Regions from separate parts of the Paenibacillus sp. 22594 genome, predicted to be linked through region 1. Evidence: predicted binding sites of a transcription regulator. Region 1 holds the regulator's gene; each other region holds the start of a gene.
The links. The regulator Rex, encoded in region 1, represses fermentation and respiration genes when NADH is low (regulators of the CRP and FNR family bind a similar motif). The targets are predictions, from matches to a motif close to TTGTGAAATATTTCACAA.

Region 1 (10,863 bases):
GCTGCCTGGGGCCGGGAGGGACACTTTTACATGCAGCTGGCTGGACCGTGTTCAGCTGCTGGAAGAGGTGGTGTCCACTCAGGAAGAAGCCAAGAGGCTTGCCGAGAACGGTGCTCCCGAAGGTACCTCCGTCCAGGCTGAAGAACAGACCGGCGGCAGGGGGCGGATGGGCCGGAAATGGCATTCCCCCCGCGGTAAAGGCATTTGGATCAGCATCGTGCTGCGTCCAGAGCTGCCATTGTCACTAACTCCTCAGCTTACACTGCTGGCAGGAGTTGCCGTCTGCACAGCTATCCGCGAGGTTACTGGTGTACAGGCAGGGATCAAATGGCCCAATGACCTGCTCGCGGGCGGGCGCAAAATCTGCGGCATTCTGCTGGAATCCTCTCTCCGGGAAGGTGGTCTCCATTACTGCATTGCTGGAATAGGCATTGCCGTTAATTTGACGGAAGAGGATTATCCCCAGGAACTGAAGGGCATCGGTACCTCCCTGTTGATCGAAGGGGGCGGCATCCCTGTTGACCGTACAGTGCTAACTGAGGCAGTTCTGACTGAGCTGGAGTACTTATATATTCTTTACAGTGAACAGGGATTTAAGCCAATCAGAGAGTTGTGGGAGTCCATGTCCGTCACACTGGGACGCCAAGTCTGTTATAATACCCCGGAAGGACGCTGTGAGGCTCTGGCGGTGGGGCTCGATGAGAATGGCGGGCTGCTCCTTAAGGATAGAACGGGTGCTATTATGAGTGTGCTCTCGGGAGAGATTGAAATGATCTGAGATGACGAGGTTCCATACCTTGTCATCTTTTTTTGAAGATAAAAAATGTATTGGTTGTACACCCTAAATTGTCTTTAACTTTTTGGTGAAACAGAATGCGTTTTTTTCAAAGGGCCTGCAAACTGCTTCTTAATAGTTTACTTGCTTGCAGATTTTGTTATAATAAGGACAGAGACGGTATCGATTATCGGGCTGTACTCGGGAAGAAACCTTTTATTTCAGGGAATTTGTTGTTAGATTCACCTTCATAACTGTATTTCACGGTTACGTTGGATTCTGCTCTGAGCCGTAAGGACCGAGACAGAAGGGACGATCGCGAGTGACTCTTTTTTGCCCATCGGACCTTTTTAGCGGACTTATGCTAAAAGGTTTTTTTGTTTGCGCGTTTACGCGTAATTAACTGCGAAAAGGGGAATGGGAGCCAATGGCTGACAAACATGCGCTAAATATTGTGAAAATGAAAAAAATGAAAATGGACGGTGTGCCGCTAAGCATGCTGACCGCTTATGATTATCCTTCGGCCCTGCTCGCTGAGGAAGCGGGCATTGACCTGATACTTGTCGGCGATTCTTTGGGGAATGTAGTTCTTGGATATGACACCACCTTACCGGTGACTATAGAAGATATGGTGTATCACACCCGCTCGGTCACCCGGGGGGCTCAGCATACTTTCATCGTGGCGGATATGCCGTTTATGACCTACCACGGCAGCATCGATGAAACCTTGCGCAGCGTGCGGAGACTGATGCAGGAAGGACGGGCACATGCCGTCAAAATGGAGGGCGGACTGGAAATCTGCGATACGGTATCCGCAGTAGTAGCTGCCGGTGTTCCGGTGCTTGGCCATATCGGCCTCACCCCGCAGTCTGTAAATATGATCGGGGGCTACCGTATTCAAGGTAAGGACGCCAAGGATGCACAGCGGCTGATGGAAGAAGCGAAGGCGCTTGAAGCAGCCGGTGTGTTCGGGATCGTACTGGAGCTGGTGACCGAAGAGGTGGCTGAAGCTATCTCCAAGGCGGTCAGCGTCCCGACCATTGGAATTGGAGCAGGCCGTTATTGCGATGGACAGGTGCTGGTTTTCCATGACCTGTTACGTTACGCCTCTCCATACCGGGAGAAACGATTTGTCAAAACCTATGCGGATGTAGGCACTCTGATCCGTGAAGGGATTAGCAGCTATGTCCAGGAAGTGAAGGACCGCTCCTTCCCGGCAGAGAGTCATGTTTTTAACGCAGAAGAGCATGTGCTGGAATCTTTATACGGCGCGGCCGGAAAAGGAGAGAAATAAGATGAGAGTAGTCAGAACGGTTCAACAGTTGCGCGAAGCGCTGGATTATATGCGGATGGGAGGACATGCGCCAATAGGCTTTGTACCGACAATGGGCTATCTCCATGAAGGACATGCCAGCCTGATCCGTAAAGCTGGTGAAATGAGCAACACGGTAGTGATGAGCATTTTTGTCAATCCGCTGCAATTTGGGCCGAATGAGGATTTCTCTTCCTATCCGCGTGACGAACGCCGTGATTTGGAGCTTGCAGAGCGTGAGGGCGCCGATATCGTGTTCATACCTTCTGTGGAAGAGATGTACCCTCAGCCTATCCGCACCAAAGTTACGGTGGACTCGCTGACGACCCAGCTGTGCGGGGCTTCCCGTCCTGGACATTTTGACGGTGTAACCACAGTGGTAAGCAAGCTGTTCAACATGGTGCAGCCGGATTATGCTTTCTTCGGACTCAAGGATGCCCAGCAGGTTGCTGTATTGCGCCGTATGGTATCTGATCTCAATATGAATGTGGAAATTGTCGCCTGTCCGATCGTCCGGGAAGGGGATGGACTGGCGCTCAGCTCACGGAATGTTTATCTCAGCAGCGAAGAACGAAGCCAAGCCCTGGTTCTGTCCCGCTCGCTCCGTGAAACCCGCAAGGCGCTGGAAGAAGGAACCGTCAGAACAGTAGATGAAGCACGCAAGCTGCTGGTATCGATTATTTCCTCATCGCCTCTCGCCGTCATTGATTATGTGGAAATCCTGTCCTTTCCGGGCCTTGAAGCTCTGGAAGACGGGGCACTTCTCAGCAATGCAGAGGGAGAGGTTATCATGGCGCTCGCTGTGAAGTTCGGCAGAACCAGGCTGATCGACAATAATGTTTTTATTCCCAAGGAGGTACACGCCCTTGTTTAGACATATGATGAAATCCAAAATCCACCGTGCCACCGTAACGGAAGCCAACCTGAATTATGTGGGCAGCATTACCATTGATGAGAACCTGATGGAAGCGGCTGACCTGCTCGAAAATGAAAAAGTGCAGATTGTCGACAATAATAACGGTTCCCGTCTGGAAACGTATGTCATTCCCGGCCCCCGCGGCAGCGGCGTTATCTGTCTAAACGGAGCGGCTGCCCGGCTGGTGCAGCCCGGAGATACAGTGATCATCATCTCCTACGCTATAATGTCCTCTGAAGAGCTCACTGCACATAAACCGACGGTCGTATTTGTGGACGCGGATAATAAGCCGGTTAAAATGACGGATCACGAGCTGCATGCAACGATTGCCTGACCAGAAGCTTAAGTCATGCAATGAATGCCAGGGATGAAGAGGCCCGTACTTGTGAAAAATGAAGGCAGGCAAGCTTAAGCTGATTTCATTTTCAGTAAGGGTGGGATGTCCCGTGTTTCAACATTTATTTGCTGAGATGAACAAGATGCTTCAGGAAATCACCGCCGACTTCCCTACTGCGGAGGGTACCCGCCGGAATGATCTTTTATCCAAATACAATATGCTGCACAGACTTAGTGATGAGGTAATGGATGAATGGCTGTCCTTTGCCGAGAAGCTGAGTGATTTTCGCCAAAATGCTGATTTTTCTCCGCTCTCGGAAGAGGAAATGCCCCAGGCGGAGGCTCCTGAGCTTGTTATGGACTCCTTTGTCCGTGGACAGGGCTACTACAAGCTGCTTATGTACCGGAAATGCATCGAACAGTTCAAGGATGTCATCACCCGTTATCCGGACAGTCTGGCAGCACGCCTGTATTTGGCAATGGCCTACCTGCAGGAGGGGGAATTAGACGTTTCCTGGGGGCATCTGCATCACATGCTGGCCCTGATTCGCGAGAAGAAGCTAAAGGCTATGATCTACAACGCACTGGGCTGCATCAGAGCCTCCCAGGAGCGTTATAGTGAGGCTCAGGAGCTCTTCAACCTCTCCTTGCAGCATGATCCCCTGCTCGCTGAACCCAGCGTCAATTTGGAGGTCTGCCGCAGGCGCGGAGGTAAGCTGCAATTTGGTCACCAGCTGGTGTCGCTTTTATAACCCTTATTCCTCCATTTAAGCGATGCATCCCGCTAACCAAGGGGGTGCATCGCCTTTTTTCGTAACTTCTGTTATGCTGATAAGGAGTCTCAAGTGAAAGGGAATAGAACTTATAATGAAATTTGCCGTGCTTGATTTTGAAACTACGGGAACCCAATCCGTGGGTGAGATCATCCAGGTTGGCCTTGCCATTATAGAAGAAGACCGGTCTATTTCCCGGGTGTACGGTTCCTACGTTAAGCCCGGAACACCGATCCCCCCGTTTATAACAGGATTGACCGGTATTACAGACAGTGATGTGCAAGATGCACCTGAACTGGATGAAATGATGATGGAGCTTGTCCCCATGCTCGATGATGTCGTTCTGGTTGGACACAATGTGGCTTTTGATTTTCATTTTCTGCAGAATGCGCTCGACCGGTGCGGCTATTTGCCGTTCCAGGGCCGGATTCTGGATACGATTGATTTTCTCAAAATATGCTTTCCGTCATTGACCACGTACCAGCTTGGAGCGGTAAGTACCTATTTTAGCCTGACGCATGACCGTCCGCACCAGGCGGACAGCGACGCTCTCGCCACCGCTCTCGTGCTGTTGAAATGCCTGGAGGAACTGTACAGCCTGCCTTTGCTGACCATCCAGCGGCTGAATGAGCTGTTTGCGGACGAGGACAGTGATCTGGCCTGGTATTTCGACGGGCTGCTGCGTGAACGTGAAATGGAAACCTTCCAGCCTGAAGGGGAGCTAACCTTTTACCGTCAGCTTGCGCTGGCTGTCGGGGATTGGTCGGAGCTTTCCCCCCCCCGTGAGGAGGGAACTGGCAATCCTCTGCAGAATATTACCTTTAAGGAATATATGGAAGAGGTGACCCAGCGGCTGAAGGAGACTTTGCCCCAATACGAGAGCCGTGAAGCCCAGGAGATAATGATTCACGAGGTCATGGCGGCACTTGAGGGTGACAAGCATCTCTTGATCGAGGCGGGAACGGGTACCGGCAAGTCGCTGGGTTATCTGCTTCCGGCCATTTACCACAGTGTACGCTCAGACCAGAAGGTAATGGTGAGCACACATACCATCAACCTTCAAGACCAGCTGCGTGAGCGCGACATCCCTCTGTTGACGAGTGTCGTGCCGTTCCCGTTTAAGGCTGCAATCTTCAAGGGGAGAGGGCACTATTTGTGTCTGCGGAAGTTTGAACATAAAATAAACAAAAAGGACTTTACAAGTCCGCGGGAAGAAGCGCTTACTGCGGCACAAATGATTGTATGGCTGACCCAGACCCAGTCAGGTGATGATGAGGAACTGAATCTGAACGGCCGCGGCGGTGATTTCTGGGAGACCGTGGCCAGTGATACGGATTCATGCCTAGGACGTTCCTGCCCCTGGTTCCGCAAATGTTATTATCACCGGGCTAAGCACGAAGCCGGGATAGCGGATGTCGTAGTGACCAATCATTCCAAGTTGTTCGCGGACGTCAAGGCTGGGCATCAGCTACTTCCGGCTTATGAGCACCTCGTCATTGACGAGGCCCATCATTTGGAGGATATTGCAGGCAAGCACCTGGGCATGCAGATGAAATATTTCACCGTTGCCCATACGCTTACGCGTCTCTATAAAGACAGCCGGAGCGGCCAGCTCCCGGCTCTGCGTCAAACGCTGCAGTCATCAGGCAGTGAGCAGGCGGCAGAATGGAGCGGTGTGATCGACAGGATCTACCCGGATCTGCTTACGGTTAAGGAATCGTGGGACACGCTAAGTGACAAGCTGTTTGCCCTGCTGCCGGAACGCAGTGACGCCGCTGCCGGAGAAGCCGGACAACTGGTTACCCGACTTCTGCCGGGCAACAGGCCCAGGGATTGGGAAGAACTAGCTGCGCTTGAGAACACACTTCATCTTAGTCTAAGTGATATTATTCGCAAGGGCGACAAGATGCTCAGTGAAATGCGCGAATCGGAGAGCCAATCGTCTTCGGATAGTCTGGTGACGGATATCGGCGGGTTATTCAAGGATTTGGCCTCCATCCGTGAGCAAGTGCGGTTCTTCATGAACCTGAACGACGAGAATATCGTCTACTGGATGGAAGGCAGCGGCAACTATCGCGGGAAGTCGCTGCAGCTGTATGCCGTTCCGGTCGATGTCAGTGCCCAGCTCAAAGAGCTCTTTTTTGATAAAAAGAAAAGCATAGTCCTTACCTCAGCGACTTTGTCCGTAGATAAGTCCTTTCAATTTATGATTGACAATCTGGGACTAGGCGAGTCCGCAGAACAAGGACGGCTGATGACAGCACTGCTCCCATCTCCGTTTAAGTACCGTGAACAGGCACTTCTGGTCATACCGCGTGATTTTCCCAGTGTCAAAGGCAGTGTGGGCGATGCCCGTTTTGTCGATAAGCTGGTACATTCATTGGCGGAGGCCGCTGTGGCGACTCGGGGCCGGATGCTTGTGCTCTTCACCTCCTATAAAATGCTGCGCCAGGTCTATGATCCTCTGAAGGAGGCACTCGTCTCTGAGGACATTACTGTACTGGGGCAGGGAGTGGAAGGCGGTAGCAGGAGTAAGCTGATCCGGCGTTTTCAGGACAGCGCGGCCTCTGTGCTGCTCGGGACAAGCAGCTTCTGGGAAGGTGTGGATATTCCCGGTGAGGCTTTGACCTGTCTGGCCATTGTCAGACTGCCTTTTCAGCCGCCGAACCATCCGCTTGCGGAGGCCAAGGCCGAGCTGCTTCAGGCACAGAAAAAGAACCCGTTTATGAAGCTGTCGGTGCCCCAGGCGGTTATCCGTTTCAAGCAAGGTTTCGGCCGGCTGGTACGTACTGCTCAAGACCGGGGTATTGTTATAGTATATGATACCAGGGTTATTGAATCTTATTATGGTAAGTACTTCCTGTACTCTCTGCCTGGACCCAAAATGGAGCATATGCTGACGGATCAGATGGTTCCGCGAATTGCGGAATGGCTTGAAGACGGAAGCGTATCTTAACCTGCAATCATTTCAAATATAATCAAGGATCAACGAAGTTCCGTTCTCCTGGTGTCTGGTTCGTGCTGAGGCGCCAGGGAATGGATTGTACTTATGCTCACTAAACTTGGCATATGCTTACGAAGTGAGTTTTGTACGAAGTAATACTATGATGCATTGCTCATAAAACTTTTAGGAGGAGAAAATATGAAATCGGATAAAATATCGGAGGCCGTGGTACGCAGACTTCCAGTGTACCTGCGCTTCCTGAATGATCTCCTGAAGCGTGAAATCTCCACCGTGTCTTCCCAAGAACTGGGACAAAAGCTGGATCTGAATCCGGCGCAAATCCGCAAGGATTTAGCCTATTTCGGGGATTTCGGCAGAAAAGGTATTGGATATGATGTGTCATATCTGATTGAGAAAATCCGTCATATCCTGAAGCTTGACCAGCAGATCAACGTGGCATTGGTGGGTGCAGGTAATCTCGGCCACGCCCTGTCTAATTACAATGCTTACTTGAAGGACACGATGAAAATCACTGCTGTATTTGATTCCTATGCTCCCAAGGTCGGCCAGAAAATCAACTCACTAATTGTACAGCCCATGGAAGAGCTAGGAAGCACGATCCGCGAGCAGGGCATCCGCATCGGTATTATCACTGTACCGGATAGTGAAGCACAGAATGTTGCAGATATTCTGGTGGATTCAGGCATTGAGGCGATCCTTAACTTTGCACCGGTGATTTTGAAGACGCCGTCCAACATCCGGATTCACGCCGCTGATTTTACTACCGATTTGCAGAGTCTGGCCTATTATTTGCATGATGGAAAGGACGAAGTGGTAAATGAGCAGCAATAAGACTGTAATTGTAAATGGGCGATTTCTGGTGCCGGGTACGGAAAATCCGGTTCTAAGCGGCTATATGACTATAGAAAATGATCTCATCACATACATAGGAGAAGTCAAACCTGTCATTGAAGAAGGGACACAGACCGTTGACGGCAGCCGTCTGCTGTTCATGCCGGGACTGGTCAACACCCATGGCCACACAGCCATGTCTCTGCTCCGTGGATATGGGGATGACATGGTCCTTCAGAACTGGCTGCAGGAGAAGATGTGGCCCATGGAAGAAAAATTCACCGGAGATGATGTCTACTGGGGAACCTCTTTGTCTGTGCTGGAAATGCTGAAGGGCGGCACAACCACCTTCCTGGATATGTATGACCATATGGACAGGGTTGCTGAGGTTTCTGAGCAGTCGGGAATGCGTGCCGTGCTTATGCGCGGGGTTATCGGCTTCTGTCCGGAGGATGTGCAGAACCATAAGCTGGCGGAAGCGATAGCCTTTGCCCGGAATTGGAATGGAAAGGCGGATGGAAGAATCACAACGATGATTTCCCCGCATGCCCCTTACACTTGTCCTCCTGAATTTTTCGTGAAATTTGTACAGGCTGCCCATGATCTGAACCTGCCTATGCACACACACATGTCCGAAACCCGGCGGGAGGTCGAACAGAATGCTGCTGATTACGGCCTGCGTCCGGTAGCGCATCTGGAGAAGCTGGGGATGTTCACGCGCCCGGCCCTCGTGGCTCACGGGGTTCATTTGAATGATGAAGAAATAGAGATTCTAGCACGTTACAACGTAGGGGTATCCCATAATCCTGGGAGTAACTTGAAGCTCGCAAGCGGAGTAGCACGGGTACCGGAGCTGCTGCGTGCGGGAGTCAAGGTATCGCTGGGCACTGACGGTGCGGCAAGCAATAACAATCTGGATATGTTCGAGGAGATGCGCCTGGCTGCTCTGATCCACAAAGGTGTGAGCGGAGATCCAACAGCTGTACCGGCACCGGAAGCATTGCTGATGGCGACCGAATACGGCGCACAGTCGATTTTCCTCGAGAACACAGGACGTTTAGCTCCGGGCATGAAGGCTGATTTCATTGCCCTGGATATCGACCAGCCGCACTTCCTGCCGCATACGGATCTGCTCTCCCATGCCGTGTATTCAGCGAGTGCGAAGGATGTTGAGCATGTATGGGTGGATGGCAAGCAGGTTGTGAAGCATGGACAGTGCCTGACTTTAGATGAGGAACGAATCCGCCGCAAGGCGCAGGAAACCTTTGAGGGCCTGCTGAAACGGTAAAAGAACAGGATCTATGAAGCATCCAGAGGAAAGGGAGCTGCACTTTGAAGAAAAGAAGAAAATGGCTTCTGCTGGGGATACTCCTGGTTCTGCTCCTTCTGTTCGGACTAAGCCAGTTCTATGCTTACGTGATGAAAGACCAGTGGAACGAACGCAGTGCAGCCCGAGAGGTTGCTGAAGCAAGGGCAGGACTGACTAAGGTAACCAAAGCACAGAAGTCCGTCTGGGACGAAAATTCGATATACTGGGTGCTTACAGGACGTAATGCAGCTGGAACGGACCTTATGGTGTGGGTACGCTTTACGCTGGACGGCAAGCCTGCCGGAGGAGACAACGATGTGTATGTGGAAGAGGTGTCCAAGGGTATGTCTGAGCAGAAGATCCGGTCTATCATAGCATCGGACCTTCCAGGAAGCAGCATTGAACGGCTTCTGCCCGGGGTGTATAACGGAGAATATGCCTGGCAGCTATTTTACAAGCTGGAAGGCCGGTATTATTACAAGTTTTACCGTTTTTCGGATGGCAGCGCGATTGGAGACGGCTACAGCTTACCCAGCCGTTAAGTGCCGTTAGTAGAGTGGAAAAGATATAGCGGGTGGACAGTATTCTGTCTGCCCGCTTGTTTGTATGTGAAGAATGTTATGCTTGTGTCACCGGAATTTAATCAGTTGACCGTAGAATGAAGAGAATAGATATATCAGTCAGTATATACATATGAGAAAGGTTTGCATGTGGATAGACGTATAATTAGACAATATACATGGACATATAAAAGACCGCAGCGCTAAACGTTGCGGTCTTTGCTGTCGATATAAGGGGAAAAGACCTGTCATTATGCCCAAAAATTAGTACTGAAAATTTTAAATATATTCACATTTTTCTTCGAATTCGTATATACACCTATGATATACTACTACTTGTATTAAGGCATGCTTAAGAGCATGCCAGTCTCGGAAGAGCACTAGACACGCTATTTTAAAATATAAGGATTGATAAGCTTTCACATCATCAGTCATCCTTATATTTCTCGCTGAAACGTATCGTCCCTTCTTAAGGACGGCAAACCGTTTCCACTTGTAAGTTCACTATATTTATTCACTTTGTTTTCTTATCTTTGAGAGGAGGACGTTTCTTGAAACTACGCCTAATGCCTGTACTGCTAACGTCTCTGCTGTCTGCTGCTCTATTATTTGGCGGCTGGTATTCCTATCGTGAGTTCGCCGTGCAGGAGCCGCTGCAGAAGATTGTATCTGCTTATGAGGGAGTGAACGATTCCCATATCTCTATTAAACGCAATGAGGTTACTTTGAAACTTGATTTGAAGCCAGGTACAAAATTACGTGAGCTGGTGCAGTACGTAAATACCGAGGGCAGATCGGTTATTGACGGCCGAACCCTAAAACTGGATGTAGAGCAGCATTCCAGCCAGCTTTTGGATGAATATTGGGATAAAGCGATGTTCTCTGTTGCCGAAGCGATGGAGAGCCGTAAATATACATTAATACCTGCGAAGCTGGATGAACTGAAATCTCAGAATTCCAAATACAGCAGTGTGGTCGCAACGACAGAAATCGATGATAGTAACGTATATGTGAGCCTTAGCGACGGTAAGGAAAGTAAATTCATTATTTTACCTCGTGTAGCGGCAACGATGGGAGTGTGGAATA
Region 2 (10,863 bases), 250 kb from region 1:
ATGATCTGCGCTTCCGAACAAGCAGTTATCATTGAAGAAGCAATCTTTGACCAAGTGAAGAAAAAAATGATCGCTAACGGTTGCTACTTTGTAAATAAAGAAGAAGCTGCCAAGCTGACAAGCGGCGCAATGAACGTAGAAAAATGCGCAGTAAACCCTGCAATTGTAGGTCAATCCGCAGTGAAAATTGCTGAAATGTGCGGAATTCAAGTTCCTGCCGGCACGAAGATTCTGGTAGCTGAGCTTGAAGGCGTAGGCACCAAATATCCGCTGTCCGCTGAAAAATTGAGCCCGGTTCTTGCTTGCTACAAAGTTAAAAACGCAGATCAGGGTATCGAACGCGCAGCACAGATTGTTGAATTTGGCGGTATGGGCCACAGCTCGGCCATCCACTCCAACAACGAAGAAGTGATCATGAAGTTCTCGCACCGTCTGCAAACAGGACGTATTCTCGTCAACTCGCCTTCCACACATGGCGCAATCGGCGATATCTACAATACGAATATCCCTTCACTGACTCTGGGCTGCGGATCTTATGGCCGCAACTCTGTATCGCAGAACGTAACTGCCATCAATCTGATCAACGTGAAAAGGGTGAACCGTCGTACCGTGAATATGCAATGGTTTAAAGTACCTGACAAAATTTACTTCGAAAAGGGATCCACTCAATACCTGGCTAAAATGCCTGACATCACACGGGTAGCTATCATCACTGACCCAATGATGGTTAAACTGGGCTATGTAGAAAGAGTTGAGCACTACCTGCGTCAACGCCAGACTCCAGTAGCGATCGAAGTGTTCTCAGAAGTTGAACCAGATCCATCGACTACTACTGTAGAAAAAGGTACTGCAATGATGAACAGATTCCAACCGGACTGCATCATCGCACTCGGTGGCGGTTCCCCTATGGATGCTGCCAAAGGCATGTGGTTGTTCTACGAACACCCAGACGCTGACTTTAACGGCCTGAAACAGAAATTCATGGATATCCGCAAACGCGTATACAAATTCCCTAAGCTTGGAAACAAAGCGAAATTCGTAGCGATTCCAACTACTTCGGGTACAGGTTCGGAAGTAACTTCTTTCGCGGTTATTACTGACAAAACCACTGCCAACAACACTAAATACCCATTGGCTGATTATGAGCTGACTCCAGACGTAGCTATCATCGATCCTGAGTTTGTATACAGCTTGCCAAAAACAGCTGTAGCCGATACAGGTATGGACGTATTGACTCATGCCATCGAAGCTTACGTTTCCGTAATGGCAAGTGACTACTCGGACGGTCTGGCTATCAAAGCTATCCAATTGGTATTCCAATACCTTGAAAAATCGGCATTGCAAGGCGACAAACTTGCCCGCGAAAAAATGCACAACGCATCTACGCTGGCTGGTATGGCATTTGCCAACGCATTCCTGGGCATTAACCACAGCTTGGCGCACAAATGGGGCGGACAGTATCACACCGCTCACGGCCGCACCAATGCAATTCTGATGCCGCATGTTATCCGCTACAACGCTAAAAAACCTACAAAGTTTGCTTCGTTCCCTAAATATTCGCACTTTGTAGCTGACGAACGTTATGCTGAAATCGCACGGATTCTGGGATTGCCAGCACGTACTACTGAAGAAGGCGTAACAAGCCTGATCAACGCGATTCGCGACATGAACAAAAAACTCGGCATCGAAGAGTCGTTCCAAGCGCTTGGCTTCGATCCTAAGGATTTTGAATCCCGCGTAGACTACTTGGCTGACCGTGCGTTTGAAGACCAATGTACAACTGCCAATCCTAAGCTGCCACTAGTTACTGAACTTGCTGATGTATACCGCAATGCTTTCTACGGCAGATTTGACAACTAATTAACGGTTGCTTAGCAAAGAATGAGTTTATAGGATAATATGGGACTGGATGGAAGTGACAAATATCACCGAAAGAGTGATATTTGTCACAGTCCATTTTCAGAAAATAAACTAAAATGTTTATATAAACAACGGTCCCGGTTATGAAGATGCAATTGTGAATTTTATAACAACCAGATCTTTTTGGGATCACGAGACACGGGATTAACCTTCAAGCCCGCGATCTCTACAAATATACTAAATATAAATGGAGGGATTTAGCATGTCGGTGATTGAAAAAGATGTACAAGAGGTTAAGTCTGGATGGCGCGGTTTTGCAAAAGGCAAATGGTCCAGAAAAGTAAACGTTAATGATTTTATTGAAAAGAACATCAAACCTTATCTTGGCAAGGAAGATTTCCTTGCAGGCCCTACTTACAATACTACTGAACTTTGGAAAATCGTATCTGAAATGACCAAGCAGGAAATTGCTAATGGCGGTGTTCTGGATGTGGATGTTAATACTGTATCCACTATCGTATCGCACAACCCTGGTTATATTGACAAAGACAAAGAACAAATTGTCGGCGTTCAAACAGATGCGCCTTTTAAACGTTCCATTCAACCTTTCGGCGGAATCAAGATGATGATCGATGCTACCAAGGCTTACGGCTTCGAACTTCCGCAAAACATTGTTGAAATGTTCACGAACATCCGCAAAACGCATAACCAAGGCGTATTTGATGCATATACCTCTGAAATGAGAGCTGTTCGTAAAGCAGGTATCATCACTGGTCTTCCTGATGCTTACGGCCGTGGCCGCATTATCGGTGACTACCGTCGTGTAGCTCTTTACGGCATTGACTTCCTGATCAAAGAAAAGAAACAAGACCTTAACAACCTTGAAGTTGATTCCATGACCGAAAGTGTTATTCGTCTTCGTGAAGAAATTTCCGAGCAGATCCGTGCACTTGGCGAATTGAAAAAGATGGCTGAAATGCATGGAATGGATATCTCCAAGCCTGCAAATAATGCTAAAGAAGCTTTTCAATGGGTGTACTTCGGTTACCTGGCTGCTATCAAAGAACAGAACGGCGCTGCAATGTCCCTGGGACGCGTATCCTCTTTCCTTGATATCTATGTAGAACGTGACCTTGCAGAAGGAACACTGACTGAAGAAACAGCACAGGAACTGACTGACCACTTCATCATGAAACTGCGTATCGTGAAGTTCTTGCGTACTCCTGACTACAATGAACTGTTCAGTGGAGACCCAACTTGGGTTACTGAGTCCATTGGTGGTATGTCCGTAGACGGAACTACACGCGTAACCAAGAACAGCTTCCGTTTCCTGCACACCCTGTACAACTTGGGACCAGCTCCAGAGCCGAACCTGACTGTACTGTGGTCTGAAAAATTGCCAGAAGGCTTCAAAAAATTCTGTGCTAAGGTTTCCATCGAAACCAGCTCGATTCAATATGAAAATGATGATTTGATGCGTCCAATCTACGGTGATGACTACGGTATTGCTTGCTGCGTATCCGCAATGCGTATCGGTAAGCAAATGCAGTTCTTCGGAGCTCGTGCCAACCTGGCAAAAGCTTTGCTGTATGCTATCAACGGTGGTGTGGATGAAAAGTCCGGCGTACAGGTAGGACCTGAACTGCCTCGCATCACTTCTGATGTATTGGATTATCAAGAAGTAATGAAACGCTTCAAACCAATGATGGAGTGGTTGGCTAAGACTTACATGAACACACTGAATGTCATCCACTACATGCATGATAAATATTCTTATGAACGTATTGAAATGGCTCTGCACGACCGCGATATCCTGCGGACTATGGCTTGTGGTATTGCTGGTCTGTCCGTTGCGACTGACTCCCTGAGCGCCATTAAATATGCTAAAGTTAAACCTATCCGCAATGAAGAAGGTATTGCCATCGACTTCGAAATCGAAGGTGAATTCCCTTGCTACGGTAACAACGACGATTCCGTTGACAACATTGCTGTAGAACTGGTTGAATCATTCATGACGATGATCCGCAAACACCACGCTTACCGTGATGCTCTGCCAACTCAATCGATCCTGACGATTACTTCTAACGTTGTGTATGGTAAGAAAACTGGTACTACTCCTGATGGACGTAAAAAAGGCGAACCATTCGCTCCAGGTGCCAACCCAATGCACGGACGTGATAAGAAAGGCGCTTTGGCTTCCCTGAGCTCCGTAGCTAAACTGCCGTACGAAGATAGCTTGGATGGTATCTCCAACACCTTCTCCATCGTGCCAAAAGCACTGGGTAAAGAAGAAGAAGGACGTAAATCCAACCTGGTATCGATGCTTGATGGATATTTCGCAAGCAAAGGTCATCACCTGAATGTTAACGTATTTGCCCGCGAACAATTGCTGGATGCTATGGAGCACCCAGAGAACTACCCACAATTGACTATCCGCGTATCCGGCTATGCTGTTAACTTCATCAAGCTGACTCGCGAACAACAAATGGATGTTATCAACCGCACATTCCATGGTGCAATGTAATATACAATCATTTGCTTGAGTTTTAGGTATACAGTGAAATAGCTGCAAGGTGTACCGCCCTTGTCTCAAGGGCGGTACTATCTTGTTTAAGATTGATTAAAATTTTAAGTTTTCGAAAGGATGACATCATATGGCTAATGGACATATACACTCCTTAGAAACCTTTGGAACCGTTGACGGGCCAGGGATTCGTTTTGTCTTGTTCATGCAGGGCTGCCTCTTGAAATGCCAATACTGCCATAATCCCGACACATGGGGTTTGAATGAAGGCAGAGAAATGAGTATTGATGAGGTATTGGCTGAAATTGAGCCTTACCTGAAGTATTACCGCTCCTCTGGCGGCGGTTTGACCGTCTCGGGTGGTGAGCCGACTTTGCAGGCGCATTTTGTGAAACAGCTGTTCACCGAAGTGAAGAAACGCTGGAATTTGCATACTACACTTGATACTAACGGTTACAATGAAGGTGACAAAATCAATGACTTGCTCGAACAAACGGATCTGGTCTTGCTTGATCTGAAGCACATCGATGATGAAGCACATATCAAACTTACCGGTAAGTCCAATGAACGTACACTGAAGCTGGCCCGTTGGCTGTCTGACCATGACCGTAAGATGTGGATCCGCCATGTTTATGTGCCGGGTATTCATGACCGTGAAGAAGACTTGATTAATTTGGGACGCTTCATTGGCACATTGAATGGTGTCGAAAAATTCGAAATTCTCCCCTATCATCAAATGGGTATCTATAAATGGGAAGTACTTGGAAGACCTTATGAGCTTGAGGGAGTGCCTTCACCAACGGAAGAAGAAGTTCAGCGTGCTTACCGGTTGATTGAAGAAGGCCGCAAGCAAACCGCATTAGTCTAATCATTCGCCATACCAAAGCCGATCCAATAGTGTATTTACTGTTGGGGCGGCTTTTTTGTGTAGAATGGACATTTGGGATGTACACCCAAGAAGTTAGGTTACATAACGCTGTTTGATAGATAATAGACATGTTTCCGCTTACATAAGAGGTTTTTATCCCTAGAGTGGATGAATCTTAACCTTACGGTTCCAAACCTTGTTTTCTATAATAAGAAATGTAAGGGAAATCAACATAGGGAGGGTCACCCATAATGAAGAAAAGTGTAACATTGCTATTGTCTCTGCTGTTTGTAAGCTCGGCGATCATGGCTGGCTGCGGTAACAACAACAATTCCGCAGGTAACCAAGGTGAGGCGGCTGCAACGAATGCTGCGAATGCTACGGACGCACCTGCTACCGAGGAACCGGCCAGCAGCGAGCCTTTTGAAATGACTATTCGTCATACGCAAGTAGGTGCCGACAAACAGAAACGCTTGGCTATCCTGGAGGATGTTGTAGGGAAAGTACAGGCAGAAGTGCCGGGACTCACTTTTAAGTTGGATGGTGTAGACTCTGATGTGAACCGCAAGGAGAAGCTGCGGGGTGAAATGGCGGCGGGCAATCCGCCTGAAATTTTTGACCTCTTCGGTAGCCCTGACTCTAAAATATATGCCAAGGAAGGTAAATTGCTCGATCTCACACCGATTCTTGAAGAACTGGGCATCAAAGATAAATTCTCAAATCTCGATCCATTTACGTATGAAGGTAAAATTTACGGGCTGCCGATCGGCGGCTCCGGTGAAGGCTTCTTCTATAATAAAGAATACTATGCGAGCAAGGGCTGGAAGGCTCCTACAACTTTCGCGGAATTAGAACAGCAGCTGGCAGATATCAAAGCCGACGGCAAAGTGCCGCTGGCAGGTGCTTCCAAAGCGGGTTGGGTTCCACTGATGCTGGCGAACCATCTCTGGTCGCGATATGCCGGACCGGATGTTACGGCTAAGTTCGCCACCGGTGAAGCTAAATGGAGTGATCCGAATGTTGTTAAGGGTTTTGCCAAGTATAAGGAATGGGAAGACAAAGGCTACTTCAAAAAAGGCGAGCTTGGTTTTGAATATGCTGAATACACTACCCAGTTCACCAGTGGAGAAGCGATTCTGATGTATGACGGTACATGGAAATCCTCCGTATTCAAGGCAGGTCAATCCGGTGAAGGCCTGATTGGCAAGGTCGGCTTCTTCAATATTCCAGCAGTGGATGGCGGAGTCGGCGATCAGACAGCATTGATGCGTGACGTGAATAACGGTTATGGCTTCTCTGCTACTGCGGGTGAGGACGAACGGCAGCTGGCGGCAGTGAAGTCTTTCATCAAAAATATGTACAATGAGGAAATGCAGCTGCGCGGATTGGTTGAAGACGGTGTACTCCCGGCCATGAAGATTGATCAGGCAGTGTTAACTAAAAATATCACGGATGATCTTATGAGTGAAATTGTAGCTGTTCTGAATAGCTCCGAGTCTTCATTCCCGGCCTTCGACTCTCTGGTACAGGCAGATGTCACTACGGAAATCAGCAATATTCAGATTCAAAAGCTGATCGGCGGTCAAACGACACCTGAGAAAATGGGCGAGGCTCTGCAAAAAGTTCAAGAGGAAGCCAATGCAGCAGTGGAATAAGGTTCGGTGAACAGAATGTGCCCTGGTGCTTGCTCCAGGGTACATTTTTATAAAAATATTAGATCCAGAGCTCCTTGATTCTCATGCAATCGGAGGAAAGTCATGAATAAATCACTCAAAAATCCGCTGGTGTTCACCTTGTTTATTTTGCCTGCATTAATCTTGTTTTTGATGTTCTTCATTTATCCGATATTCAGCTCACTATACTACAGCCTTACCAGCTGGAACGGCGTTTCAGACACCGTTAAGTACACAGGAATGAGTAATTTTGAAAAAGCCCTGGGCGATGAGCGCTTCTGGGTATCTGTCAAAAACAACGGCTGGTTTATTTTGTTTTCTGTATTCATTCAGGTTCCCCTCATTATTCTGTTCTCTCTGCTAATTGCCAATGTCAAAAAGCTGAAGGGACTCTACAAGACGGCAGTCTTTATGCCTTCCATTATGTCTACGGCGGTTATTGGTATCTTGTGGGGGTTCATCTATGAGCCCAATATCGGGCTGTTCAATAAATTGCTGGGGGTTATCGGAATTGAACCGGTATACTGGCTGTCGGATGAACGGTTCGCCATGCTATCCATACTGATCACCAATGCCTGGCAGTGGACCGGATTCTACATTGTAATGGTGCTGGCAGCGATTCTATCCATTCCGGGAGAACTGGATGAGGCCGCGGCCATTGACGGTGCAACGGGCTTCCAGCGGGCTACACGCATTACTTTGCCGCTAATCGTACCGATCATTTCTGTTGTTATTATGCTTTCCATCGCCGGAGCCATGAAGGCAGCGGATATCGTCATCGTTATGACGAAAGGTGGACCAGCAGGTTCAACCGAGGTAATGGCTACCTACATGATCAAATACGCCATCACTAACTTCAAATATGGGTACGGGAACGCCATAGCCGTTCTGATCTTTATGTTCACGCTTGTGGTTACAGCACTTTATCAGCTGCTGTTCGCCCGGCGTAATGAAAGGATTGAATACTAATGGCGCGAACATTGAAAAAGAGCATACCTCATATCGCATTGCTGGGTTATCTTGTAGTTGTTTTGTTTCCGTTTCTGTTTGTATTATTTTCTTCTGTGAAGAAGGACAATAATGCCATAGCGCTGAATCCTTTTGGAATTCCGAAGGAGTTTGTGTTTAACAATTATGTCGAGGCTTGGGTGAATGCCAAGATCAGCACGTACTTTTTTAACAGCTTATACATTTCTATATTGTCATCTGTAGTATCTATCCTGCTGGCTTCCATGTTCGCCTTTGCGGTTACACGGATGCGCCAGGGCAAGTGGAACCAAATCCTGTTCTCGCTGGTGCTGATAGGGATGCTGATTCCGAATAATGCGCTGATGCTTCCGATTTATACGATTGTACGCAAGCTCCATATTCTGAACACCCACTGGGCACTGATTATCCCCTATATCGCCAATGCGATTCCATTCACAATTATTATTTTGGCGGCGTTTATGCGCTCTTTACCCAGTGAAATTGAGGAAGCTGCTGTTATGGATGGCTTGAAGGCCCCGGGTATCTTTGCTAGAATTATTGTACCTTTGACGGTTCCCGCCATGGTTACAGTATTCATTGTTAATTTCCTGGGAAATTGGAATGAGTTTTTGCTGGCCAACTATTTTCTTTCGAATGACGAGCTGCGCACGCTTCCGGTGGGAATGGTCCAATTCCGTGATCAGTATCAGATGAACTATGCGCAGATGTCCGCAGGCATTGTCTACAGTGTGCTGCCGGTCGTAATTATTTACGCCATTTTGCAGGAGAAGATTATTGAAGGGGTTACAGCGGGCAGCGTAAAAGGATAATCCTATTCACAGTCAGGGGCACTAGCCGATGAATTTGCGCTATAAGTTGTTTACGGCGTTTTTGGGCCTGATTATCATTCCTCTGTTTATTCTTGGCATGATTATGTTCTTTGTAACTTATAATTCAATTGAGAAGAAGTACAGCCAGCAATCCGAGTATTCGCTTAAAGCCATCAGCTACAGCATATCCAGTGTCTTCAAGGACATGGACAACGTCACCGATAACGGAATTGCAACCTCAGTATTTCATATGGCACTTAGTGCAGATGACCCGTTCACACAGGATTTGACCGATGCCGAGCAGCTTAGTCTGAACGCCAGCCAGCGCAACTTCCGTAGTCTTTTATACAATCATCCATCGATCAGCTATGCTTTTCTCTACAATTTTAACGGGAAAGGCAGCTCGGAGATTGTCTCTATCTTCAACAAGGAGAATTTCCGTACACTCCCCTATGACAAGTTCAAGGGAAGTGAGCTGTATCAGGAGGTCATGAAGCTCAACGGAGTGCCCAAATGGATTGCACCTCACGAATATCCGGAACTGACCGGAACGGAGGCTGTATTTACGCAGATCCGGCTGGTGAAGGAACTAAGCTTTTTTCAGAATATCGGTATTCTGGTGGTGCAGATCAAGAACTGGGAGTTCGAATCGATCTTCCGCAATCTCAAAATCGGGGATAGTGACCAGAAGGTTTCCTTTATGCTTGTGAACGATGATGGCATGATTCTGTTTGATCCGGACCGCAAGCTGGATGGACAGGATTTCCATTCCTTTACAGCGAAGAACTTCACTTTTCAAAAAGGCTTCCAAAGCTTCAGAACAGAGTTCGATGGCGAGAAAAGCATACTCTCGGTCTATCATCTTAAGGATTATCCCTGGAGTCTTGTCTCCATTACCTCATGGGATTCTCTGTCCCGGGAAGTAACGGTGTTTGCCCGATGGTTTGTGGTTGTAATCTTCTTGTGCCTGCTGGGTGCAGTCATTTTTAACCTGTTTTTCATGAACCGGATTACGGGCGGTATTGCTGTTATAGTCCGGTTTATGCGGCGGGTCGAGGATGGGGATCTCACTACGCGTGTGGAGGAGAAGGGCAGCGACGAAATGACACTGCTTGCGCGGGGCTTCAATGATCTGATGGATAAAATTAATAGTTTATTCAATAGGGTGCATGTGGAGCAGCATCGGAAAAACCAGGCTGAAATGCGGGTGCTTCAGGCACAGATTAAGCCACATTTTCTGTTCAATACGCTGGAATCCATCAATGTGCTCGCTGTGCAGAATGAAGGCCGGAAGGTCAGCGAGATGGTCTACAGGCTGGCCAGCATCCTTCGTATCAGCATTCAGGACAGGGATGAAATTACACTGGATGAGGAAGTCACGCACCTGCGCAATTATTTGGATATTCAGAAATTCCGCTTTGAGGATATTTTCGATTATGAGATTGATATTCCCCAGGAGCTGTTAGGCTGTGGCGTCCTCAAGCTTACCTTGCAGCCGCTTGTCGAGAACAGCATCCAGCACGGGTTCGAAGGGATCGAATACAAGGGGATGGTTAGTGTAAAAGGCTGGGAAGAGCGGGGGAATCTGATTCTGCAGATTAAGGATAACGGGATTGGAATGAGTTCAGCCCAGCTGTCCATGTTCCAGTATATGGTGAGTGAATCAGGAGAGGCTGCCGAATCCATCACCGGGAACAAACCGGAGCATGGTATTCATCTGGAGCGGCGCGGGCTTGGTGTACGCAGTGTAGCTGATCGTATCCGTATTGAATATGGAGACAGATATGGGATATTTATCTGCGCAAGTCCGGGAGAAGGTACCATCATCCAATGCGTCATCCCAAAATACGGGCAGGGGGAAGATCATTATGCTAAAGGTATTATTGGTTGACGATGAAGCCCCTATACTGGGCAATCTGCGTCGTGTGCTGCCATGGCAGGAAATGGGGATGGAGATCACCGGCATGGCCCGCAGTGGAATGGAGGCGCTCCGCATTGCTGAGGAACAAGCCCCGGACCTTGTACTCTGCGACATTCGTATGCCCGTCATGGATGGATTAACGTTCATCGGCAAGCTGCGCGAGATGGGACTGGACAGCGAGGTTCTGCTGCTTAGCGGCTATCAGGAATTCGATTATG
Region 3 (10,863 bases), on a different contig from region 1:
CGAGGAGTATATTATAGCGGATGATAATGTGCGCAAGAAGGTAGTTGCCAAGCCCGTGCTTTCCGGGGACAAAGTGGTAGGGGCGATCTATATTGCTGCTGATATGAAGGATCTGTATGCCACCATGAGCCGGATCAACAGCGTATTCCTCTCTGGACTGCTGCTGGCACTGGCGCTGACGGCCGTTCTGGGCGTCATTCTGGCGCATACGATCACACATCCGATTAAGGAAATGACCCGGCACGCCACAGCGGTGGCAGAAGGGCGCTTCAACCGCAAGATGCCGGTTTTCGGCAACGATGAGATAGGCCAGCTAAGCCAGGCTTTTAATTATATGACTGGAAGATTACGGGAAGCTCTATCTCAGAATGAAGAGGAGAAAGAGAAGCTGGCTTCCATTTTGGCGAATATGAGTGACGGTGTTGTCGCCACCGATGAGAGTGGCGGGGTTATTCTGATGAATACCCGGGCCGCAGATATGCTGGGTTCAGAAGGTCCGCTCCCGGAGTGCGCTCCCTTGGACGAGCTGCTCGGCCTGGATCATGAGCAGTCAGGCTCCCTTGCCCAGGGCAATGCCCAGTCTGCAATGCTCCATCTGTCGCCAATGGGCGGAGGAGATCCCAACATTGTGCGTGTTACCTTCACGCCTATACATCGGCGGGAGGGCAGAGGGATCGCGGGTACGATAGCGGTCCTGCAGGATGTTACCGAGCAGGAGAATCTGGAAGAATCACGCCGTGAATTTGTAGCGAATGTGTCGCATGAGCTGCGGACGCCGCTAACAACCATCAAAAGCTATGTCGAGGCACTGGATGACGGCGCACTTGAAGATCCTCAGCTTGCCGTGCGGTTCGTTGGGGTCATCCGCAATGAGACTGAGCGGATGATCCGCCTGGTTACGGATCTGCTGCATCTCTCACGTCTGGATTCGAAGGAATCCAGCCTGCGCATTCAGCAGACCGACATTTCCGAGATGCTGGAGGATGTGGCGGACCGATTCTCTTTTCAAATCCGCCAGAAAAGGATTCATATCAGCACCAGAGTCCGCAAAGAGGTCGAGAGTGCTTGGCTTGACCGTGATCAAATCGATCAGGTGCTGGGCAATCTGGTCTCCAATGCGCTGAAATATACGCCGGAAGGCGGGACAATTCAGCTGGAGGCCCTGAAGAATGAAGAGGGGATGCTGGCTGTTTCTGTCCGGGATTCCGGAATCGGCATCCCGAAGAAGGATATTGAGCGCATCTTTGAGCGTTTCTATAGAGTGGATAAGGCCCGTTCCCGTAACATGGGAGGCACAGGCCTGGGACTGTCCATTGCCCGGGAAATTGTCAAAGCACATGGCGGCTCGATTTCCCTTCAATCGGAGCTGAATGAGGGCTCACTGGTCACCTTTACACTGCCATTGAAGCAGGAGAGGGGGAGTGAGTCATGAAGGAAAAGGTGAAATCCTGGGTTCTAGCGCTGCTTGTATTTGGGAGTCTTGTAGAGAGCTATTATCTGATTTACCGGTTGCCAGGCAGCGATTCAGCGGTCATGTCGGAGAATTTATATGTGAAGACAGACAATATGGGACCGGAGGAGAAGGTGGAGAACCTGCTCTATCCCGATAAAATGATTATTCATATGGGGGAGAGCAAGCATACGCTTTTTTATCCCAATACGACTTTCTATAATCTCATCCTTAACCGACTAAAGGGCCGGAGCTTTGAGAGCTTTCAGCGGCGGTCCGTGCAAGACTTCGACTGGGATAAGATCCGGAATGAAAATCCGGGGATTGAGCTGTCCTTTGGTGCAGGCATTCCCGTAACCCTGCTGCAGCGGGTCATGCAGTTGTCACCCGATTCCCTGTTTGAAGGGGAGAGTATTGACAGGATTTGGATTTATAATATGAAGAATGATTCCAAAGCACATGCGGTCTTCTTCAGTACCCGGGGCGACATTGTCTATGAAGCGGCCAAGGCCGATCTCACCGTACAGGATGTGCAGCAGCATGTCGACTTTGGTAACAACCTCACCAATTACAAGGCAGTGAACGGCGATTATTATGTGCCGGTTGCCAAAGTATCGATGGTTGAAGTCGAAATGCCCTCCGGCATGTATACGATTCAGCAGATGCAGAGCAATCTCTTTTTTGATGCAGGCAGTACCAGATATATTCCGGAAAAAGACGGCTCCGAAATTTATACAGACAGCAAACGCAGTCTTCAGGTCGATCAGGAACAGAACTGGATGAGCTATAGTGATCCGGCTGCGCTTCCCGCTGGAGACAGCACTCCGGCTAAGGATGCCCTGGAGGCCGTTGATTTTGTGAATGAGCACGGGGGCTGGAATGGAACTTACCGGCTGGCGGCAACAGAAGAAGGCAGGCAGGAACGTAAGGTGTCTTTTCAACAGTTCTATGGTTCTTCTCCCTATGGCTCCTATCCGATTATCAGCCAGCCGAAGCTGCAATACGGAGTGATTAATCTGGAGCTTCAGCAAGGAACCGTATCTTCCTATGAACGTTCCCTGTTGTTTGTGGAGGAGGACAAGGCGGTCAAGCGGATTGTAGATTTATCGTTCGGGGAAAGGCTGGAGGGCCAGTTGGCACAAATTAGCCAGGCTTCTGCGGTGAAGGATTTGACTCCGGTGTATGTACCTGCTGTCAAAGGGGAGAAGCTTCAGCTGATTCCGGTATGGCGGGTTACGCTTATGGACGGTACCGTGCTTACGCTGAATTAGGAATTCGGAACTGGAGGAGCGAACACGTTTCCCTGTAGTTACGACCGGACCTACTATGAGAATCTATAGTTCAACCAATATAGTTATAAAAACATTTAGGAGGAAAGGTATGGACTGGGGAAGAGCAAAAAATGTGCTGATATACGCCTTTCTGGTATTGAATCTGTTGCTGTGCTATCAGCTTTGGATGGATCTGCGTGATCAGGCCAGCGCCAACCTTGATTTCACCTCCTTGTCGAAGGCAACGCAGGCTGTCATGGAAGAGAAGAACATTCGTATTCTATGTCCAATTCCGGCTGCAACCCCCCAGTTGCCGGATCTTACGTATCACTATTCCGGTGAGGAGCAGAACGAACCTCCTGTAGAGCTTAAGGAGCCGATAGACAGCAAGCTGATCTATTCCTCGTTTACTGAGCTTAGTACGGCGCTGGAGGGACAGATCCCGGATATTTCCAATTACCGTTTTGATGCCCAGGAAAGTGAGGTAGGCAAGTTCGTGCTGCACCCGCTGGTAGATAAGAAATGGTCGCTGTTCAGGGTTAGACTGGAGCTGATTAACAGTGATCAGAAAATAGTAGCTTTCCGGTGGCCGAAGATTGAGATGGTAACTACAAGTAGTGATACTGATCAGAAGGTGCTTCCGGCATCGCAAGCCCTCAGCAGCCTGATCGAGAAGTATTTTCCGGCGAATTCGGTGGTTAAAGAGATTGAGCTGGGATATTACGGCGAGCTATTCAACTCCGAAAGCCAGGTGGCTTCGCCAATGTGGCGGTTCATGCTGGAGAATGGCAATGCCTATTATGTAGATGCCATTAGTGCGGACATAATCAGTCCTAAGACAACAGAGTAGAAGGAGCAGGAGAGAGAATGGGAATATCATTTACAGTGCTGTCCAGCGGTTCTACCGGTAATGTGACGGTGGTGCGCAACGGGGAAACGACACTGATGATTGACGCCGGCCTTAGCGCGAAGCGGATTGATGAGCTGCTGGCTATGCGCGAGCTGACTGGACAGGATATCGATGGAATTCTAGTTACGCATGAGCATTCCGATCACATTAAAGGACTCGGGGCGATGGCGCGCAAATATGATCTTCCGATCTATGCCAACATGAGTACCTGGGGAGCGATTGAGAAGGGCATCGGCACGATTACCGAGCAGAACCGGGTCGTTCTGGAGACGGGGCAGCATAGGGATTTCGGCAGTCTGCGGGTGGAGTCATTTGCGATCTCGCATGATGCGGCTGAGCCGGTGGGGTATAACTTTTACGATGGCAAAGAGAAGCTGTGTGTGGCGACAGATCTGGGTTATGTGAGTGATAAAGTGCGCACGGCGATCTCGGATGCCGATGTGCTTGTGCTGGAAGCCAATCATGATATTGAAATGCTGAGAATGGGACGTTACCCCTGGAACACGAAGCGGCGGATACTAGGTGACCTGGGCCATTTATCTAATGAGGCGGCAGGCGCGGCGCTGAGTGAAATTCTTACCGGGCGTACCAAACGCACGTATCTGGCGCATCTGAGCCGGGATCACAATATGATGGACTTGGCTAAAATGTCTGTGCGTGTTGCAATGGAGGACCGGGGCTGTTTTTTCAAGGACAGTGAATTCAGACTCTGTGACACCTACTATGACCGGCCTACGCCATGGGATAAGGTGAGCCAGTCATAAGCTGGTCCATTTCCGTAATCTTGCGCTCCAGCTCTTGGCGTGAGAAGAAGCCCTTATCAATTAGAAGTTCGATCAAGGCGCTCTGAACCAGAACCAAATGATAGTGCTCATCCTTAAGATCACCCAATTTACCGATAAATTGCACGAGATCCATACTGGCCGAAAAAGATTCCAAGATATACCCCTCCTTACATGTAATAATTTTACATGGTTTTTACGGCAGAAAAAACACGGTGTAACATCTGCGTGTGATACAATCAAATAGTAAGAGCAAGACAGACTTCGGCTCTATGGTTTCTATTATTGTAGTCTTTTAAGCTGCAAAATATTCCTGAAAAATGACAGATAACGCTAGCTTTCAAGAATTCTAGACGTCCTATGTGCTTTGCCCCCGTACTTATAGGGTGAAATAATTAAATGAAACCTTTTAGTGCTTCCTGGAGTCTAAGAGAAGATAAGGTAAACTCGGGCGTGGTTGCTTGGCGTTCAGGTATTGAATGCAGTAGCAATAGAGGGGAGAGGATGTAACGGTGGGACTGTTTGACGATGATTTCTATTCAACGAAAGTGTCACGGCGCAGAAGCAGAAAGATTGACGCCTCAAGCGGATCAGGCGGGCACAAATGGCCCCGCAGATCGCGGAGGAACCTGGCTACATGGCAGGTAGCCATGATCTGCTCCGTAGTCAGTGCTGTGACGGCGGTGCTTCTGTTCAGTCTGGTGACCGGACAACTGACCCATGAGAGAGCCGAATCGCCGGCAGCAATTGACAAGGTTGCTGCAAGCAGTCGTGATCCCTATGACCGTATTGTTCAGGCTGCCGCCCTTGTACGCCCGGCAGTAGTGAGCATCATTAATCATAAGGAAGATAACAAGGAGCTTAATATTCTCGACGAGTCGGCACTTGGATCGGGAGTTATTTATAAGAAAGACGACGGCAAGGCATTTATCATTACGAACAATCATGTGATCGAAGGTGCAGGCAAGCTGGAGGTTGTTACGGTTGATGGGGAGACCCGCAAAGCAACACTTGTTGGCGCGGATAAAGTAAGCGATATAGCAGTGCTCTCCATTGATGGGGCGGGGATTAATACGATCGCCCAGATCGGCGATTCCTCCAAGCTCCGGCTGGGAGAAACCGTCATTGCTATCGGCAATCCCCTGGGACTTGGAGATACGCTAACCTCTGGGATTGTCAGCTATACGGAGCGGACCATTCCTGTATCGCTAAATCAGGATGGTGTGTATGACTGGGAGCAGGAAGTCATTCAGACGGACGCTGCTATCAACGAGGGCAACAGCGGTGGGGCCCTGGTGGATTTGGATGGCAAGGTGATCGGCATTAATACGATGAAGATCTCCGACACAGGCGTGGAAGGACTCGGTTTTGCGATTCCGGCCAATCATGTAATGGAAACGGCGGATGAACTGGCAGCCAAGGGTAAAATCGCCCGTGCATACTTAGGTGTATATTCAGTGGATCTTAATAATCCTTATGTGCCACTGGCGGAGGACCAGCGTAAGGAGCTGAACCTGCCTACCAGTGTGAAGGATGGGGTTGTTGTTCTGGATGCAGTTGGACCTGCTAAGGATGCGGGCCTGCAGTTCAATGATGTGATTACGAAGTTCGATGATCAATCCATTACGTCTACACTGGCACTGCGCAAGTATCTGTACGATCATACCAAGATCGGTGATGACCTTAAAATCACCTTTTACCGCAATGGAGCCGTGAAGCAGGTTACAGTAAAACTTCTGGAGAAGCCAGAGGAATAAAAGCCTGTGAGGCAGTATATAATATAGAGGCAGTCACATGAGGGAGCGGTGCCGCCCCATAAATGATGTATAATTTATGGGCGGCAGCCGTTTCTAAGCTGTGAAAATGGGGTAAAAGATAATGTCGGGAGTGATAATTGTACAATTTAGGCCGACTGGCAGCCCTTACATTGGAAAGTTACCCTTAATAGTGAAAAAACGGAGAAATTCGGATGGGACAGCTTGCCTTTGTTATTGAGGTGTGGTAACATGAAATTATTCATACAATTGATACCTAATTCTCGCATTGAAAAGGGCTGTCAAATGGATTACAACCTTTCTCAATGTGTGAATTTTTTCTTTGTTTGAAGATAAAAAGAACATATTAATTTAAATTTGTGGAGGTAACACACATGCAAACAGGTACAGTTAAATGGTTCAACGCAGAAAAAGGATTCGGTTTCATCGAAGTTGAAGGCGGAAGCGACGTATTCGTTCACTTCAGCGCAATTACTGGCGACGGCTTCAAAACTTTGGACGAAGGCCAACGCGTTGAATTCAACGTTGTTCAAGGCAACCGCGGACCACAAGCCGAAAACGTTGTAAAACTGTAATAATAGAAGGTACCGTCCCCGCTTGTGAAAGTTGGGACGGTCTTTTTTTCAAATATAAGGAATTATATGCTTCATGCAATATCGGTCCCTTATATTACTCGTGAAACGGTTGCCGTCCTTAACATCAAGGACGGCAATGTCGTTTCTACTTGTCTGGATTCTCAACTTGTGACATAAAGGAAGGGAGGAACGGCAATGAACTACCGGAAGAAGCCTTTGGAGGAAGTACCGGAAGAAAATACCGCAATTTGGGCCTGTACCAACGATGGATGTAATGGATGGATGAGGGATAATTTCGCATTTGAACATGCGCCTTCGTGCCGTCTCTGTCACTCCCCTATGGAGCGCAGTATGAAGATGCTGCCGCAGCTGCTCAATTCCAATGGCGATTTGAAATCGCTGAAGAAGGGTATTTCCATTACCTAACCAATGCCTTTATGAGTCAAGCTTCTATATAATAATGAACACATTCAAGACGGTGAAACCGTCTTATTTTTTTTGTTTTCAGGACGTAATATTGTGATATTTGTCACAAATTTATTGAATTTTAAGCCTGAATAGGGTGTATAATGTGATAAATATCACACTTAACCCTTTGAATTTTTGACAAAATAGACATATCGAATGGGGAGAAGGAAGGGGAGAAATATGGATACAGTGATGCTGTCGCGATTACAATTTGCGTCGACGACAATTTTTCATTATTTCTTTGTACCGGTATCAATTGGACTCGCGCTCTTGATTGCAATCATGGAGACGATGTATGTCAGAAAAGGCAATGATGAGTACAAAAGAATGGCGCAGTTCTGGGGAAAGCTTTTCCTGATTAACTTCGCTGTGGGCGTAGTAACAGGGATTCTACAGGAATTTCAGTTCGGTATGAACTGGTCTGACTACTCGCGTTTTGTCGGCGATGTATTTGGAGCTCCACTAGCGATTGAAGCGCTGCTTGCTTTCTTTCTGGAATCTACGTTTATTGGAATTTGGATTTTCGGCTGGGATAAGGTATCCAAACGTGTTCACCTGCTCTCGATCTGGCTGGTAGCGCTTGGAACCATGCTGTCGGCTTTCTGGATTCTGCTGGCCAACTCGTTCATGCAGCATCCGGTAGGTTTTGCTATCAATAATGGACGGGCTGAAATGAATGATATATGGGCATTGATTACCAATGGACAATTGCTGGTCGAATTCCCGCATACGGTTCTTGCCGCGTACGCTACAGGCGCCTTCCTGGTCACGGGAATTAGTGCATATAAATTGCTGAAGAAGCAGGATATTTCCTTTTTCCGCAAATCATTTGAGATAGCTGCGATTGTCGGCATTATTTCATCGTTCGGTGTAGCCATTGCGGGTCATGCCCAGGCGCAGTATCTGGTTGGGACTCAACCGATGAAGATGGCCGCTTCCGAAGGACTGTGGGAGGACAGTGAAGACCCTGCTGGGTGGACGGTTTTTGCGACGATTGATCCAGATAATAAAATTAGCACCCATGAAGTGAAAATTCCATATATGCTGAGCTTTCTCTCCTATAGTAAGTTCTCGGGATCTGTCAAAGGGATGAATACGCTGCAGGCTGAATATGAACAGGCTTATGGTCCTGGTGATTATATTCCACCGGTGCGCACGACCTTCTGGAGCTTCCGGATCATGGTTGCTGCAGGCTCGCTTATGATTCTGCTGGGAGTGTACGCCATCTACCTGATGTGGCGTAAGAAAATGGAACGCCCGAACACCTGGTTCATGCGTTTTATGTTCTGGGGACTGTTGCTTCCGCCGATTGCCAATACATCGGGCTGGATTATGACCGAGATGGGGCGTCAGCCATGGACGGTATTCGGGTTAATGACTACAGAGGATAGTGTATCGCCTAATATTACGAGCGGACAGGTGTTGTTCTCGGTCATTTCTTTTACAGCAATCTACGCCATTCTTGGTCTGGTGCTGGTTGGTTTGTTCATCAAGGTTATCAAAAAAGGTCCTTACGCTATGGATAACGATCACGGCGAATCCCATGATCCATATAACAAGGAGGGATCTCATGCTTTCTCTTAATGAATTGTGGTTTGTGCTAATTGCTGTGCTGTTTGTCGGCTTCTTCTTCCTGGAGGGCTTTGACTTCGGCGTAGGGATGGAAACTCAGATTCTGGCAAAGAATGATACGGAGCGCCGGGTGCTGATCAACTCGATCGGGCCATTCTGGGATGCGAATGAAGTATGGCTGATTACAGGCGCAGGTGCAATGTTCGCCGCCTTCCCGCACTGGTATGCAACGCTTTTCAGCGGATTCTACATTCCTTTCGTGTTTGCGCTGCTGGCGCTGATTGCCCGTGGTGTCGCCTTCGAATTCAGAGGCAAACGGGACTCGCTGGCTTGGAAAAGAACCTGGGATGTCTGCATCTTTTTCGGAAGCTTCCTGCCGCCGTTCCTGCTTGCCGTAGTGTTCGCCAGCTTCATCAAGGGGCTGCCGATCGACGGGGATATGCAGATGTATGCCGGATTCTTCGATATTGTAAATGGTTATACTGTAGTGGCTGGAATTACTGTAGTGCTGCTCTGCCTGGTGCACGGATTGATGTTCACTACGCTTCGTACGGTAGGGGATCTGCAGGAACGTGCCCGCAAGATGGCACAGAAGCTGCTGTTCCCGCTAGCCGCGCTGCTGCTCGCTTTTGTGGTAATGACCTATTACATGACAGATGTATTTGAGAAACGCGGAGCACTGCTGCTCGTAATTGTAATCCTGGGTATTGCTGCTTATGTGCTGTCCGGCTATTTCATGAGTAAGAAGAAGGACGGGCTCGCCTTCGGGATGACGGGTGCGGTGATGGCTTTGTCGGTAATCTCTATCTTTGTCGGACTCTTCCCGCGGGTGATGATCAGTTCGCTGGATCAAGCCTTCAATCTGACGATTACGAATGCAGCTTCCGGCCATTATTCCCTGAAGGTCATGACGATTGTGGCGCTGTCGCTGCTGCCGTTCGTGCTGGGCTATCAGATCTGGAGCTACTTCGTCTTCCATAAACGGGTTCACGAGAAGGAGCATCTTGAATACTAATGGATAAAAATTTGCTTGGGTATAAAGGAGTTAGGCCGGTCTTTCTGATCGTGGGCTTCCTTACCCTGGTGCAAAGCCTGTCCATTCTTCTGCTGGCGAAGTCGCTGGCAGAAGTTGTCTCTGCGCTGTTTGCGGGAGAACCGCTGAAGGAACAAGGGGCGAAATCGCTCTTGTTCCTTCTTGCGTTTCTGGTGCGCCATGCCAGTGCCCTGCTGATGAGCCGTGTGTCTTACCGCTTCGCGGAAGCTACCGGGAGCAGCATGCGGAGACAGATGATGGACAAGCTGTTCCAGCTGGGACCAAGGCTGGCAGGCGACCGGGGGACCGGAGATCTGGTTACACTTGTGCTTGAAGGAGTCACGAAGTTCCGGACGTACCTGGAACTTATTATTCCGCGGATGGTGGGGATGGCGGTGACACCGGCCCTGCTGCTGGTGTACGTCTACACTCAGGACACCTCAAGCGGTGTTATTCTTACGTTGACGATGCCGATCATTATTGTCTTTATGATTCTGATCGGGATGACGGCCCGCAAGCAGATGGACCGTCAATTGAAATCGTACCGCACCCTATCCAATCATTTCGTAGATTCGCTGCGTGGACTGGAAACGCTGAAGTTTCTCGGGCGCAGCCGCAGTCATAGCGAGAGTATAACGGCGGTTAGTGACCGCTACCGTTCGGCAACCATGCGTACGCTTCGCGTAGCTTTTCTGTCTTCGTTCGCCATGGACTTCTTCACAATGCTGTCTGTAGCTTCAGTAGCGGTAAGCCTCGGCCTCCGTCTGGTGAATGAACAGATGACGCTGGTCACTGGACTAACCATTCTGATCCTGGCACCGGAATATTTCCTGCCGGTCCGGCTGGTTGGAGCGGACTTCCATGCTACTCTTGACGGTAAGGAAGCGGGAGAAGCGATGAAGAGTATTATAGACCGGGAGGCAGTGAAGGCCAAACTGCTGAATTCGGCTGGTGTCATAGCTAAAGCTGGAACTGGAGACAAAGCAGCAACAGTAACAGGTGGCTTTGCAGGTACTTCGGCTTCCGG

Region 2: pflB (formate C-acetyltransferase) is a predicted target of Rex. The motif match lies at 2,016-2,033, and genes of this name have one in related genera.
Region 3: ACTJKB_RS13835 (cytochrome ubiquinol oxidase subunit I) is a predicted target of Rex. The motif match lies at 7,281-7,298, and genes of this name have one in related genera.

What each region holds. Positions count from the first base shown of each region.
Region 1 is NZ_JBQENA010000002.1:749,521-760,383, forward strand. Features, by position in the region: gene ACTJKB_RS10205 (biotin--[acetyl-CoA-carboxylase] ligase) at 1-778, shown strand, start outside; gene panB (3-methyl-2-oxobutanoate hydroxymethyltransferase) at 1,203-2,069, shown strand; gene panC (pantoate--beta-alanine ligase) at 2,071-2,961, shown strand; gene panD (aspartate 1-decarboxylase) at 2,954-3,337, shown strand; gene ACTJKB_RS10225 (tetratricopeptide repeat protein) at 3,450-4,091, shown strand; gene dinG (ATP-dependent DNA helicase DinG) at 4,207-7,068, shown strand; gene ACTJKB_RS10235 (redox-sensing transcriptional repressor Rex) at 7,255-7,908, shown strand; gene ACTJKB_RS10240 (amidohydrolase) at 7,895-9,196, shown strand; gene ACTJKB_RS10245 (cell wall elongation regulator TseB-like domain-containing protein) at 9,241-9,759, shown strand; gene ACTJKB_RS10250 (hypothetical protein) at 10,329-10,863, shown strand, end outside.
Region 2 is NZ_JBQENA010000002.1:499,556-510,418, forward strand. Features, by position in the region: gene adhE (bifunctional acetaldehyde-CoA/alcohol dehydrogenase) at 1-1,860, shown strand, start outside; gene pflB (formate C-acetyltransferase) at 2,123-4,384, shown strand; gene pflA (pyruvate formate-lyase-activating protein) at 4,515-5,252, shown strand; gene ACTJKB_RS08995 (extracellular solute-binding protein) at 5,504-6,907, shown strand; gene ACTJKB_RS09000 (carbohydrate ABC transporter permease) at 7,010-7,894, shown strand; gene ACTJKB_RS09005 (carbohydrate ABC transporter permease) at 7,894-8,724, shown strand; gene ACTJKB_RS09010 (cache domain-containing sensor histidine kinase) at 8,753-10,615, shown strand; gene ACTJKB_RS09015 (response regulator transcription factor) at 10,593-10,863, shown strand, end outside.
Region 3 is NZ_JBQENA010000003.1:698,272-709,134, reverse strand. Features, by position in the region: gene walK (cell wall metabolism sensor histidine kinase WalK) at 1-1,432, shown strand, start outside; gene ACTJKB_RS13870 (YycH family regulatory protein) at 1,429-2,721, shown strand; gene yycI (two-component system regulatory protein YycI) at 2,831-3,571, shown strand; gene ACTJKB_RS13860 (MBL fold metallo-hydrolase) at 3,589-4,395, shown strand; gene ACTJKB_RS13855 (hypothetical protein) at 4,364-4,570, opposite strand; gene ACTJKB_RS13850 (S1C family serine protease) at 4,926-6,170, shown strand; gene ACTJKB_RS13845 (cold-shock protein) at 6,563-6,763, shown strand; gene ACTJKB_RS13840 (cold-shock protein) at 6,959-7,189, shown strand; gene ACTJKB_RS13835 (cytochrome ubiquinol oxidase subunit I) at 7,412-8,815, shown strand; gene cydB (cytochrome d ubiquinol oxidase subunit II) at 8,802-9,818, shown strand; gene cydD (thiol reductant ABC exporter subunit CydD) at 9,818-10,863, shown strand, end outside.